Regions from separate parts of the Clostridium sp. DJ247 genome, predicted to be linked through region 3. Evidence: riboswitches for the same ligand, from Rfam matches in the RefSeq annotation. Region 3 holds a riboswitch; each other region holds the start of a gene.
The links. Region 3 has a riboswitch for thiamine pyrophosphate ahead of thiD (bifunctional hydroxymethylpyrimidine kinase/phosphomethylpyrimidine kinase). Riboswitches for the same ligand answer to the same signal wherever they lie in the genome.

Region 1 (5,227 bases), on a different contig from region 3:
AGCTAAAACCTTATACGAATATGATGCCAATGGAAACATAACAAGAGTAACTACTCCAGAAGGCTATGAAAACATAGTACGTTATGATGCTTCAGATAGACTTGTGGAAATAGTAAAGAGAGATCCTAGGGATGAAGAGTCAGAAAGAAGTACTAAGTATGAGTATGACAATGCAGGAAACATCATAAAATTGATCCTATTGTACAAGGCTTGTAACTAAAGGTATTCCGCTAACTACTGTAAGTAAGCTTGCAGGACATAGTAGTGTTGATACTACTGCTAAATTTTATATCAATAGTAGTAAAGAAGAAAAAATGAGGGCGGTAAGACTGCTATAGAGGAGGATGAAATAATGATAGTAATAAATACAATGGAAGATATAAAAAATGTAAAGGATAATAATAGTCTACCAAAGGCATTAATGGAGGAGTTGGAGCAGTATTTCAAGAATATTGTGACCAATCTAACAGGAGAAGAAATATGGGACAGCTACAAGCTTGAAGAGTATGGTTCAATCTTTGTTATGGAGGATACTGATAATCCGAAAATAATGGATGAATTGGGGCTATCATAGGATGATGGAGGGCTATTTGGTGCTACTCCTGAGTTTATAACCATAATAGAAATTGGTGGCAAGGAATACTAATGATACTAGAAGGTATTGCGGCAGATGTTGCAGTAGGAAAAGGGAAGGATAAGAAAAGTAAGCAAGGAAACAGGGAACTATACGCAGTATTCTACTTCCTAGCAGTACAGCAAATTCAAGTAGCAAAGGGAAGTAACCTTCCAAGGAATCCAGTATTTTTGCAATACTATAAAAGAAAAATATCAGAAGGAAAGACAAAAATACAAGCATTGGTTTGTGTAATGAGAAGGCTTGTAAATATAATCTATGAAATGATGAAGAATAAGAGTGAATATATAATGCCAGTTGTTCCACTAAAAGAAGCAGTATGATAAACTAATGGTAATAGATGTAACAATATAAGTAATGTAAATATAATAATTGATAATAAAATAGGGGTAAAGGGTGGCTAGGGAGATACCAAACTAAAAAAGTTTTCAAAATACTATACCACCTCTCCACCTAAACTATGTGATGAACTAAATAATATAATTGAGATATTAATGCTGGAATATAGAATAAGCCTAATAAATTTGGTAAAATATTATTAACAGAGGAAGTGATAAAATGGATATTAGCTTTGATGATAAAATGATTCTTGATCCTAAGAATGATGTAGTATTTCAAAAGATATTTGGAAGTCCTGAGAATGAGGACATATTGATAAGTTTCTTGAATGCTCTATTAGAGGGAACTGAAAAAGAGAAGATAAAACATATTGAATATGTAGACACAAAGCTATCAGATATTGAAACAGTAGATGACAAAATAGGAATTTTAGATGTAAGAGTAATAACAGAAAAAGGGATTCACATAAATGTAGAGATACAACTTATAAATAGATATAATATGATAAAGAGAACGCTATTTTACTGGTCTAGATTGTACTCAAACCAGATAAAAAAAGGAGAAAATTATAAAAATCTTAATAAAACTATAACCATAAATATACTAAATTTCAATTATGTAGAGAGTGAACAATATCACACAGTATATCATTTATATGAAGATAATGACAAGACAATGTTAACAGATATATTAGAGATACACTTCGTAGAATTACCAAAGTTTTTAGATGAACAACCAGAACTTAACACTAGCTTAAACAAGTGGCTGGCATTTTTAACAAAACCAGAAAAGGAAGTAATGGAGGTGGTTGAAATGGGAGAACCAGCAATAAGAAAAGCGATAACAGTTCTTGATATGTTGAGTAGAGACCCTGAAACTGTGCGACTTGCAGAACTTCGAATGAAAAAGATATTGGATGAAAAAAGTATGATTGAAGGTGCAAAAGAAGAGGGAAAAGTAGAAGGAAGAGAAGAAGGAAGAGAAGAAGGAAGAGAAGAAGGAAGAGAAGAAAGAAATAAGGAAATTGCTAAAAATGCTTTGAGTAAAGGAGTAGATGTTTCTTTCGTCATGGAGATAACAGGACTAAGTGAAGATGAAGTAATAAAGCTAAAAAATGAAATAGCGAATCATTAATTATTATGAAAGTGGTAGCAATTGTAAAGATAGCTACCACTAAAATTTTAACTACAGACTTAGCCCCGAGAGGGTAAGGAATCCTAATAGTTTAAAAATAGAAGATTTTACAAAGGAACTATTAGATAATAAACCTAAGCATGCACGATTCGATTGATGATAATGAAGTTTGGACATATAAGGAAACATCAGAAATGGAGGTGGATGATATGGTAAGCAATTTAGGTAGAAAGATTGAAGAAGGATTTAAGAAATCAAAACAGGAAGGAATAGAAAAAGGAATAGAAAAAATAGCTATAAAAATGATCAAAAAGGGTATAGATATTGAAGAAATATTGGAATTGACAGAATTAAGCCGAGGTGAAATATTAAGACTTAAGAATCAAATAGAGAGTGATAAAAATTAAATATTTGGTTTATAGATACGCTTCAGAAAATACTGCCTTGATAGGAAACAATATCTATGGTATAATTGAAATTGTTAAAAACTTAATACTACTAGGGGGGCTCATATAATGAGCTGAGATAGAACTGTTAGTTCTGACCCTCATAACCTGATTTGGTTAACACCAACGTAGGGAAGTACTTTGTAAGGTAAGAAATATGTTTTGTAGATAGTTTCTATATAAGTATATTTTATTATAAAGGAATTATGAGGGAGCTGTAAAGCTCCTTTTTTATTACATGAACTATGAAATTATTTACGTTACACGGAGTATTTTTAATAATTATCATAGTATTATTTGTAGAGGTTATGAGACAGTTAAAGCTAATAAAATATCTATTAATTGGTAATAAGAATAATCTAAAGTATAAATAAATAGTTAAAGAGGAGATGGATTATAATGAACTATACAACACAAATGGACGCTGCCAAAAAAGGCATAATCACAAAAGAAATGGAAATAGTAGCTAAGAAGGAAAATATAGATGTTAATCATTTAGTAGAGCTAGTAGCAGCTGGTAGAGTGGCTATACCAGCTAATAAGAATCATAAGTCCATAAGTCCAGAGGGTATAGGTGAAGGACTTAGAACAAAAATTAATGTTAACCTAGGTATTTCAAAGGATTGCAACTGCATAGAAGATGAATTTGAAAAGGTTAGAGTTGCCATAGAAATGAAAGCTGAAGCTATAATGGATTTAAGCTGTTTTGGTAAAACAGAAGAATTTAGAACAAAGCTAGTAGAAGTTTCTCCGGCTATGATTGGTACAGTTCCAATATATGATGCAGTAGGTTTTTATGATAAAGAATTAAGTGATATAACTGAAGATGAGTTAATAAATGTTATAGAGAAACATGCAAAAAATGGCGTAGACTTTATGACTATACATGCAGGAATTAACAGAGAGACTGCAGCAGTATTTAAAAGAAATAAAAGACTTACAAACATTGTATCAAGAGGTGGAGCTTTGATGTTTGCTTGGATGGAGCTTAACAATAAAGAAAATCCATTCTACGAACATTATGATAAAGTATTAGATATATGTGAAAAATATGATGTAACTATAAGTTTAGGTGATGCCTGTCGTCCAGGATCTATTGCAGACTCTACAGATCCTAGTCAAATAAAAGAATTAATGACACTAGGAGAGTTAACAAAAAGAGCTTGGGAGAGAAATGTACAAGTTATGATAGAAGGACCAGGACATATGAGCTTAGATGAAATAAAGGCTAACATGCAGTTAGAAAAGAAGCTATGTCATAATGCACCATTTTATGTACTAGGTCCACTAGTTACAGATGTAGCACCAGGATATGATCACATAACATCAGCTATAGGTGGAGCAATAGCAGCTTCCTCTGGAGCGGATTTCTTATGTTATGTAACTCCAGCAGAACATTTAAGACTTCCAAATCTAGATGATATGAAAGAAGGTATCATAGCTTCTAAGATTGCTGCCCATGCAGGAGATATAGCAAAAGGAATTAAAGGGGCTAGAGATTGGGACAACGCTATGAGTGAAGCAAGAAGGGAACTTGACTGGGAAAAGATGTTCAGCTTGGCTATAGACCCTGTAAAAGCTAGAAGATACAGAGAAGAATCACAGCCGGAAGATGAACATACTTGTACTATGTGTGGAAAAATGTGTGCTGTTAGAAATATGAATAAAATATTGAGCGGTAAGAATCTAAATGTGTTAAGAGATGATGATTAGTGGCAGTTGGCTATTGGATAAATATTTAGAAAATAAATAGTTTAAAGGCAGGTAATAAATTTACCTGCCTTTAAACTATTTATTATTTCATTATTTTATATTTCCAAATTTCTATTAACTAATATTGATTGAGCTAAGATTTTCTTAACTATAATTTTACGAAAAAACCTACATTGACATAGTAGTATAAATTAGGTAATATAGTATTGTAAACCAAGATACATCGAATTAGTTTACAATGAAGTTAACAATATATAATAAAAAGTTAGTTTAGTGAAAATGGGGGCAAATATATGAAGAATTTAATAACAAAATTAGAAGAAAAAATAGATGAAAACGGATTAATTGGATTTGAAGAAGCTTTAGAACTATCAAAAGTGAAAGATTTAGATATGTTATTTAAAGCAGGAGATAGGATACGTGAAAAGTATAATGGTAATAAGGTAGATTTATGTGGCATTATAAACGGAAAATCTGGTAAATGCTCTGAGGATTGTAAGTACTGTGCTCAATCCGCTCATTATCACACTGATGTAAAAAACTATGGTGTAGTTGAGGCAGAAGAAGTATTAAAGCAAGCATTAGAGGATGAAAAAGGTGGTGTAGATAGATTTGGTATAGTAACCAGTGGTAGGGGATTACAAGGGGAAGAGTTTGAAAAAATATTAAAGATATATGAAAAGCTTAGAAAAAATGTAAATATAGATTTATGTGCTTCCTTGGGAATAATAAGTTATGAACAGCTTTTGAAACTAAAAGAAGTGGGAGTAACAAGTTATCATCATAATTTAGAGACTTGCAGGGAATATTATAAAAATATATGTACAACCCATACTTATGATGAACGAATAGATACAATTAATAATGCAATGAAAGCTGGACTTTGTGTATGTTCAGGCGGAATAATAGGTATGGGAGAAACTATGGAAGACAGAATTAAATTGGCATTAGAACTACAAAA
Region 2 (5,227 bases), on a different contig from region 3:
GTAATATTTATACCTGCTCTTGGAAGAAATATTTTATAAGCCAAAGCAACTTGTACTATATTTTTATCTGATACTTCATAAATATCAATAGCACTTCCTGCATGTGGTCTTATCCTTGGAACAGACATACTAATTTCTACAGCTGGGTATTTATCCTGTATGTAAGCAGTATGCAGCCCTGAAAAAAACGCTTCACTTCTCCATTCATAAAGTCCTAAAAGTGCACCTACTCCTACGGAATGTATTTTTGCTTTACAAACTCTCTCTGGAGTATCTAATCTATATTTATAATTCTTTTTTGGTCCAGCTAAATGTACTTTATCATAAACTTCTTCATTGTATGTTTCTTGATAAATTGTAAGACTATCTACTCCTGCTTCTATAAGTTCTTCATATTCTTTTTGTTCTAATGGGTATATTTCAATACATATAGAGCTAAAATATTTTTTTAATATTTTTACACAATCTTTTATATAAGATACCGGTGTATGATAAGATGATTCTCCTGTAAGAATTATAATATGCTTAATACCAGTAGCTGCTATTGATTTTGCTTCCTTCTCTACTTCCTCAAAAGTAAGTTTCTTTCTTGCAATTTTATTTTCTACATTATAACCGCAGTAAGCGCATTTATTTTCGCAGTAATTGGCAAGATACATAGGTGTATATAGGACTATGCTTTTCCCAAAATTTCTTAATGTAATATCATGTGCTTTCTGAGCCATAGCCTCTAAATGGTTTTCAGCTTTTGGTGATAACAGTGCTAAGAAGTCCTCTTCATTAATTCTATCTTTTGCAATAGCTCTTTCAATTTGGCTGTCCGTAACTCTTTCAAAATAGTCATGGAAAGCAAAACCCTTATATTCTTTTATTTTTTCATAAAAACTCATTCTTTCACTTCCTATCTTAAGAACCCAGTAAGAGGAGATGATGCTTCTGCATATTCTCTTTGAGCTCCCAGCTTAGATACATAAGCTTTTCTACCAGCCTGTACAGCTAATGAAAAAGCTTCAGCCATAAGTACAGGATCACCTGCAGTTGCTATAGCTGTGTTAACAAGTACAGCATCTGCACCCATCTCCATAGCCTCAGTAGCTTCAGATGGTCTACCTATACCCGCATCTACAACTATTGGCAAGCTTATCTCATCAATTAAAATTCTTATCATTTCCTTGGTTCTTATCCCTCTATTAGTTCCAATAGGTGCTCCTAAAGGCATGACCGCAGCTGCCCCAGCATCCACTAATCTCTTTGCATCCATTAAATCTGGATTCATATATGGAAGAACTACAAAGCCTTCCTTTGCTAAAATTTCTGTAGCTTTTATGGTTTCTAGGTTATCTGGAAGAAGATATTTATTGTCAGAAATAACTTCTATTTTAACCCAATTACCACATCCTGCAGCTCTTCCTAATCTTGCAAGTCTCACAGCCTCTTCAGCATTTCTAGCTCCAGAGGTATTTGGAAGCAAGATAATATCTTTACTAATATAATTCAATATATTTTCATCCTTAGAGTTTAAATCTACCCTTCTTAAAGCCACAGTAATAACCTGAGCACCAGAACTCTTTAAAACCTCTGGTATTACATTATTTGATGAATACTTTCCTGTTCCCACAAATAGTCTACTATTAAGTTCGGTTTCTCCTATTTTTAATTTTTCCATATTATTAGACCTCCAAAACATATTTTTATTATTTTCAAAATAATATATTGTAGGGATTCTCGGTGAAAATTTAACTTATACATAGGGATATATTACCAATGTTGAAGTCACATTTAAATGTTTTTTATTAGTCTTAGCTCGAATTTGAGAAAAATCTTAGAACTTTAGATATGTTTGAGGTACGAGTTTATCAAAGTTCTTTTGCATTGTTATAAAACTCCTCTTCCTTTGGTCAGAGGAGTAAGCGATTCGCACAAAATCACAGATTTTGGCTCTCTGCTTAAATTCGAGCTTTAGACTAATTAAAAATATTTAACGTGACGAAACATGGTAATATATCCGGTCGTATAAGTTAAATTTTCGCTCTATCCCCCTATAATATTTTATTACGTTATTCTTCACCAAGTATAACTCTCAAAACCGCATTTGCTTGATGATTTGCAGCAATAGCAACCCTAGGTGCCATAAGACCACACCCCGGCTTGGCCTCATTTTCTCCATCTCCTATTAAGTAAAAGTTATCTTTTATCTTTTTCGTGGCAATAGTATTACTTGAAAAATATCCAGCCATACCTGAAGCTGCTATGATTTTTTTGTCTTTCATTTTACTTAAAACCGTATTTACTAATACAGCTTTAGAAACAGGGTTGTCAAAAGCTTCTACTATTATATCCACATCTTTGAAAATATCTATAATATTATTTTCATCTAAAAATGCATCTTTCTTTTCAACTCTAACAAATGGATTACAATCACTTATTATTTGTTCTAAAGCATGAGTTTTTTTCATTCCTAAATGCTTAATAAAGTATTGTTGTCTATTTAAATTACTAGGTTCCACAACATCAAAATCTACTAATACAAGCCTTCCAATTCCTACTCTAGCAAGAGATACAGCCACATTTGACCCAAGTCCTCCAAGTCCTGCAATACCTACACTACATTCTTTTATTTTGTTATGAACAAAAGGTGTATGTCTTGCTAAAAGCATGGCTTCCATGTCTTCTAGCTTAGGTATTTCTCCTTTTTTTATAAATACTACCTTATCATTTTCATTTAATACATAATCTTCTTTTATGATAAAGCCATTATACACAACTATATCAGCATCTTCTTTAACCATACTTCTTAATTGAAAAACTGTAGTATTCTGCTCTACTTCTGTTTTTCTCTCATTTAAGAAAATATTCATGTTAACCGCCTCCAACAAATCTAATTATTTCAACCTTAGAGTCAGTGCTTAATATTTTTACTGAAAATTCATCTTTATTTATTATTTCTAAATCTACTTCTACTACCACCTTATTTGAATCTAATTTCAATTCTTCCAGCATTTCAGTTATAGTGATTCCACCCTTAAAATTTATAGCTTCTCCATTTATAATCATTTTCTCACCTTCTTTCCTATGAAGTAAAACTTATGCAAAATTTCTTAAAGCTAACTTCTTAAGTTAGTTTATACCATAGCAAACTGGCACTAATACCTTCGCTAATTAAAGAGAACCTCTTGTTCTAGGTATAAAATGGATAAAAAACAAAAAGGAAGCAAAAAAGTGCTTCCCTCATAATTCTAAATAAGACCAAATTTTGTGTTACTAAAAATAAGCATAACACAAAAACATCCATTCTCTCCCTACGTTGGCATTACCCAAATCAGGTTATGAGGGTAAGGAATAACATTCCACTCTCAGCCTATTAGTATAGACTCCCCTTAGCTATTAAATTTTTACAGGTTTATAAATTCAATTTATCATAATTCAAAAATAAAATCAATAACCATGTCAGGCTTCATTTGGTTAAAATTCATCTATATGGATTTGTTACATAAAAATATCCCTCTTAACTATACTCTTTAAGTTGACCTGCAGGAACCATAAATGCGTGTTAGAATAGTTATTTCTCTTCTACGAAATATTTCATACTACTTTTTTTTAATTCTCTTGTACTATATAAAATTTTATAATCTGTTATCTTAATAACATCAGCTATTTTTTTAATAACATTTTCACATATTTCTCTACTCTCGCTATGTATCATAGTAAATAAATTATATGGCCAATCTTCATAAGTTTGCCTTTCATAGCAATGTGTTACTTCACTAAAAGAACATATTAAATTTCCAATGTGCTCTATCCTTTCTCCTGGAACTTTCCATACAACCATAGCATTGGCTTTAAATCCGGCTTCCCTATGAAATAACACCCCACCTATCCTCTTTATAATACCCCTATGATGTAAGGTATTTATGTTAGCTAACAACTCTTCTTCAGTAATTCCAAGCTCTTCAGCTAATTTCTTATAAGGTTCATTACATAAAGGAATATCTCCAGATAATCTTTTAACTATATTTTTTTCTAATAAGCTTAGCATCATCTATCTCCCTTAACATATTAAAAGTAGCGTTAATTTTAAATAATCTAACTGCCGGTAAAGTAAGTACTTTTTCTAACTCACTTTCAACCTTTATACTGTTAACAATTTCATCTACTCTATCTTTAGATGGTGCAATTATAGTAAACCAAATGTTATAATAATAATTTCTAACATAATTATGTGTTATCTCGTTAAACTTGTTTATAATCCTAGCTACTTTATCAATTTTTTCATCAGGTACACTTATGGCACACAATGTACTGTAATAACCTAATTTCTTAGAATCAACAATTCCGCCTAATCTTCTAATATACCCTTGTGATTTTAATTTATCTGTTCTAGCTATAACCTCTTCTTCAGTAATATTAAGTTCATTAGCTAACTTTAAAAATGGACTTGACTCCATAGGTAATCCTTTCTGCAATAAGTTTAACAGCAGTCTGTCTAGTTCATCCATAAATTCACCTCTATAAATTTATATTGCCTATTTAATTGTGTTAATACATATAGTATCTTCTGCCATATAGTTTCCACTATTATAGTATGATGCTCTTGCCCTACATCCACCGCAATTTTTTTTACTTTTACAAATACCACAGTTGCCTTCATACTGTAAAGTCCTTAATTTATTAAATATACTACTCTCTGACCAGATTTTGCTAAAGGGGCTTTCTTTAACATTGCCGGCTAATTCCTTCAAATATGCACAAGGTTGAACATTTCCTTTTGGATCTATAATACAATAACTGGTTCCCGCTAAGCAACCTTTAGTAAATCTAGTTTCCATGCCTATATCTTTTGCAACTCTTATAAATTGAGGTGCACAAGTGGGCTTTATCTCCATGCTAGTTTCTTGTTGTTTCTTCATTAACAAGTATAATAAATGTTCATATTCTTCAGTATCCAAAATTTCATTTTCAATATTTTCTCCTCTGCCTGTAGGAACTAAGAAGAATGGGTGATATGCACGGGCTCCCATAGCCTCAGCAAAATTAGCCATATTAATAATTTCATCCTTATTCCACTTCATAACTGTTGTATGAATCTGAAACGGCAGTCCAATATTTCTACAATTTTTCATTCCAAACAAAGTATCTCTCCATGCGTTATCACATTTTCTAAATTTATTGTGTCTATTTCCATCAACACTGTCTAAACTAATTCCTGCAGCTTTTAATCCACACTGTT
Region 3 (4,695 bases):
AATATAGGGTTACAGATAAAAATGGACAGATGTCAGGTGGACCTATGTATTATATTGAAAGAGGTCTAGGTATAAAATGGTTGGCAAAATTATTCGCTTTATTTGGCATTGGTGTAGCATTCTTTGGTATAGGAACATTTGCACAGATTAACTCTATAACTCAATCTGTAAATGTATCATATAACGTTCCAATTGTGATTACATCAATTATAATAACTGTGTTAGTTGCACTTGTCACTATTGGAGGTATAAATAGTATATCTAAGGTATCAGAATTAATAGTACCTTTTATGGCTGTTTTTTATGTGTTAACATCTATAATAGTTTTAATTTATAATGCTTCTATGCTTCCTCATTCAATAATGCTAGTAATAAAAGGTGCATTTACTCCAGCTGCAGCAGCAGGAGGATTTTTAGGAGCCACTGTTAAACAAGCTATACAAAATGGTATTGCAAGAGGTGTTTTTTCTAATGAGTCAGGTCTTGGTAGTGCTCCTATTGCAGCAGCTGCTGCTAAAACAAAATCCTGTGTTCGTCAGGGGTTAATATCCATGACAGGAACTTTTTTTGATACTATAGTTATATGTACTATGACTGGATTAGTGCTGATATCTACAGGTGCATGGAGTTCAGAATATAAAGGTGCTGCCATGACTAATTATGCTTTTTCATTAGGATTGCCTATACCTGCAATAGGTAAGTTTGTGGGAACTGTTGGACTTATTTTCTTTGCATTTACGACTATACTAGGATGGAACTATTATGGTGAAAGATGTACTGAATATTTATTTGGAGTAAAAGGAATAAAGCCTTATAGATATATATTTATATTTTTAGTAGCTATTGGTGCGTTCTTAAAACTTGAATTAGTATGGACAATAGCTGATATTGTAAATGGCCTTATGGCAATTCCAAATCTTATAGCTTTAATAGGGTTAAGTGGAGTTATAGTTTCTGAGACTAGGAGTTATTTTAAAGATATTAATTCTAAGAAATCAAAAAAAATTGCATAGATATAGTTTTTCTATATTATGAAATATGATTTACTCTTCTGTATTTGTATAGACATACTTAAAAAATACAGAAGAGTAAATTTTTTTGATGGTTTTATAATTTTAGAGCTTTAGCGGCAGACCTTACTTCATCCTTACCTAATATAGCTGATATAATAGCAATACCTTCTACATTAGTATTTAGTACATCCCTGAAGTTAGTTTCATTGATGCCACCGATAGCTACGGCTGGAATTTTTATATTATCATGAATATTTTTCAATCCATGGATACCTATAGGAACATCAATATCTTTTTTAGTTCCAGTATAGAATATAGCACCAATTCCTAAATAATCAGCACCGCCTTTTTGTGCTTCCATAGCTTCTTCAAGGGTCCCAGTAGATATACCTATAATTTTATCGTTGCCAAGAATAGTTCTGGCTATAGATAAAGGCATATCATCTTGTCCAAGATGTACTCCATCTGCATTAATAGCTTGAGCAATATCTATTCTGTCATTTATAATTAAAGGAACTTTATAGTAATCAGTTACTTTTTTAACTTCTACTGCGACTTTATAAAATTCTCTAGTGGAGATATTTTTTTCTCTTACTTGAACAATAGTAGTTCCTCCAAGAATTGCTTCTTCTACAACAGTTTTTAAGCTTCTACCTTTTAAAAAACTTCTATCTGTTATGAGATATAGACTATAATCTATTGTCATATAACTTTACCTTCCTTCTGTAAATTCTTAATTTTATTCAAAAGACACACCAGCTTTCTTATAAACTTCTATAAAATGTCCTACAGGACCTACACCATGACCTATAGAAAATGAGTTTTCTATAGCTTTTGTTATATATAGCTTTGATAATGAAACAGCTTCCTGTATGCTGTGTTCCTTAGCTAAATGAGAAGCTATGGCAGAAGAAAGGGTACAGCCTGTTCCATGAGTATTTTTTGTATCTATTCTATAACCTTCAAGCGTTATAAAACTGTCATCAGAAAGTAAGATGTCATTAGCATCATTACATCTATGGCCGCCTTTAACAAGTACATTTTTTGCACCCATTTCTTTTATTAGCAAAGCAGCCTCTTTCATAGCAGCTTCATTTTCAATTTTTATACCTGTTAAAACCTCAGTTTCAGGTATATTGGGTGTTACTAGGTCTGCAATAGATATTAGTTGTCTTATAGCTTCTTCTGCTTCTGGTTTAAGTAAGAAATAGCCACTTTTTGATACCATAACCGGATCTACAACTATGTTTTTAGCCTTGTATTCAGTTAGCAGATTTTTTATTATCTCTATAGTTTTGCTATTTGAAACCATACCAATTTTTACAGCATCTACATTTATATCATCAAATATAGAACGTATCTGAGCTTCAATAAGTTCCTGTGTAACTTCCATTACTTTTTGTACACCTAATGTATTTTGTGCAGTTATTGCAGTTATTACGCTCATACCATAGACTCCAAGAGAACTCATGGTTTTTATGTCAGCTTGAATACCAGCTCCGCCGCAACTATCAGACCCTGCAATTGTTAATACTTTTTTCATTTAAACCACCTCTATTTATATGTGTTAGAAAACTTTGAGTTAATACAACCCCTAATCCAGACTTTAAACGAAGAACATTAAGATAATAAGGATAAAACAGTGAAAAAATATATATTATTTTAATTACTAGAATGAAAATAAAAAATGTATTGCAGAAAAGCAATACACTGAAATATACATAACTATAAAGATAATGTTTGCTTCCCTACGCCAGTGTTATCTGGGTCAGGTTCAAAGGGTTAGAGATAACTCTTCTCAGCCTAGAAGGCACCCCCACAAAGGGTTTATTTAATTACCACTATTGTACTATATATATGAAAATATGCAATAGTACAATAGTAATAACTAAAGCATAAGTATTATGCCTTTTAGACAAATATTAAGTCTTTCTTTATAAGCGGGTGCAGTTTTTTTTAGTAGTTATATTATGTTTATTTTCAACTAATACACTTCGAACTTTTTCTTTAACATATTCATTTCCATAGATAATATCTGAGCTTAGTCTACATTTATTTATTATGGATATAAAAGTAAGACTTTTATTTGCTTTAAGTAAGTTGTTGACAGCTCTATTTATTTTTTTGTTTATAACCTGTATTTCCTTGTAATATATAATTTTTTCTAGTATGTAGTTTCTTAATTCAGGATACTTTCGTATTACAAAACGAGTTATACCTGATTTCTCTGCAACTACAGCAAATATCAGTCTTTCGCTGGTAGAACTCATACAAGAAAGAGTAGTATTAATATCAATTTTATACTCTTCTACATCTTTATAATATAAATCTGTAACATTTAGATAATTTTCCATTTCAAATCTCCTTATTCGACAATAAGTACATATCAATCATATTACATTATGGAAATTTTGTAAATTACTTTATTTTTCTACATTACTAATTATATTATTACAAATTATATGTTACAATAGCGACAAATTAATTTTTATAATATAAAGACCACATAGGTTATAAAAAAGTACATAGGTGGTACTTTCTTTATTTTCATTAAAGTATAGAATGTTATTAGAAGAATTATTAAGTTGCATGGAGGAAATATAAATGAAAATAGGCGTTATTATGGGAGGAATATCCTCTGAGAGAGAAGTATCGTTAAAATCTGGAAAAGAAATAGCAGGTTATTTAAATAAAGATAAATATGAAATAGTTCCTATAATTATAGATAAAAAGTATGATGTTATAGAAAAAACTAAAGATTTAGATTTTGCATTCCTTGCACTTCACGGCAAGTTTGGAGAAGATGGAACGGTTCAAGCGGTGCTTGAAACTATGGATATACCTTACTCAGGGTGTGGTCCTTTAACTAGTGGAGTTTGTATGGATAAGGATACCACTAAAAAGGTGTTAAAATCAGCAGGTATAAACACTGCAGATTGGTTGTCTGTTAAAAGTGTAGAAGAACTAGATTATAGTTATATAGAAAAGATGGGATACCCAGTAGTAGTAAAACCTAATTGTGGAGGTTCTAGTGTAGCTACTAATATAGTTAAAAGTAAAGAAGGTATAGAAAGTGCTGTAAAATTAGCATTAGATTATGATAACGAAGTTATGATAGAAGAATATATTAAGGGCGATGAAATAACTTGTTGTATATTAGATGGAAAAATGCTTCCTATAATTGCAATAAAACCAAAGTCAGAGTTTTTTGATTACACTGCAAAATATTCAGATGGTGGATCAGATGAAATTATAGTTGAATTTGAAAAAGAGCTGCAGGCTAAAATTGAAGAAATGGCTTTGCAGTGTTGGAAGGCTCTAAAGTGTAGTGTATATGTTAGAGTTGATATGATAATAAAGGAAGGTGTACCTTATATACTTGAGCTTAACACTTTACCAGGAATGACTAAAAATAGCTTGTTTCCAAAGAGTGCAAAGGCTGTGGATATGAGTTTTGCAGAATTGTTAGATGAAATAATTGAAATTTCATTAAAACAAAAAAGGTAGATGTATAAATTAAATTTAAGCTGTGGGTATCTATATTAATTAAATATAAAAATTACAGTTAGATTAATATAAATTTAATAATATAATTAATGCGTAATTGATAAGTATCATATATTAAAAGTGAAATAATGATAAATATGTAATAAATCATTTGTAAAAAATTATACCTTGAATA

Region 1: another riboswitch for thiamine pyrophosphate. It lies ahead of thiC (phosphomethylpyrimidine synthase ThiC); the one in region 3 lies ahead of thiD (bifunctional hydroxymethylpyrimidine kinase/phosphomethylpyrimidine kinase).
Region 2: another riboswitch for thiamine pyrophosphate. It lies ahead of thiS (sulfur carrier protein ThiS); the one in region 3 lies ahead of thiD (bifunctional hydroxymethylpyrimidine kinase/phosphomethylpyrimidine kinase).

Annotation. Positions count from the first base shown of each region.
Region 1 covers NZ_JABAIW010000102.1:528-5,754, reverse strand. Annotated here, with positions in the region: partial or broken gene HGI79_RS21875 (RHS repeat domain-containing protein) at 1-220, shown strand, start outside; gene HGI79_RS21865 (hypothetical protein) at 353-574, shown strand; partial or broken gene HGI79_RS21860 (IS110 family transposase) at 676-957, shown strand; gene HGI79_RS21855 (Rpn family recombination-promoting nuclease/putative transposase) at 1,193-2,107, shown strand; gene HGI79_RS21850 (hypothetical protein) at 2,248-2,514, shown strand; TPP riboswitch at 2,598-2,705, shown strand; gene thiC (phosphomethylpyrimidine synthase ThiC) at 2,953-4,266, shown strand; gene bioB (biotin synthase BioB) at 4,560-5,227, shown strand, end outside.
Region 2 covers NZ_JABAIW010000044.1:8,442-13,668, reverse strand. Annotated here, with positions in the region: gene thiH (2-iminoacetate synthase ThiH) at 1-890, opposite strand, end outside; gene HGI79_RS16335 (thiazole synthase) at 902-1,666, opposite strand; gene thiF (sulfur carrier protein ThiS adenylyltransferase ThiF) at 2,058-2,858, opposite strand; gene thiS (sulfur carrier protein ThiS) at 2,860-3,054, opposite strand; TPP riboswitch at 3,280-3,388, opposite strand; gene HGI79_RS16320 (Lrp/AsnC family transcriptional regulator) at 3,560-4,036, opposite strand; gene HGI79_RS16315 (AsnC family transcriptional regulator) at 4,005-4,496, opposite strand; gene nirJ2 (putative heme d1 biosynthesis radical SAM protein NirJ2) at 4,524-5,227, opposite strand, start outside.
Region 3 covers NZ_JABAIW010000023.1:46,307-51,001, reverse strand. Annotated here, with positions in the region: gene HGI79_RS10935 (sodium:alanine symporter family protein) at 1-1,013, shown strand, start outside; gene thiE (thiamine phosphate synthase) at 1,108-1,719, opposite strand; gene thiD (bifunctional hydroxymethylpyrimidine kinase/phosphomethylpyrimidine kinase) at 1,753-2,556, opposite strand; TPP riboswitch at 2,741-2,841, opposite strand; gene HGI79_RS10920 (hypothetical protein) at 2,948-3,367, opposite strand; gene HGI79_RS10915 (D-alanine--D-alanine ligase) at 3,618-4,520, shown strand.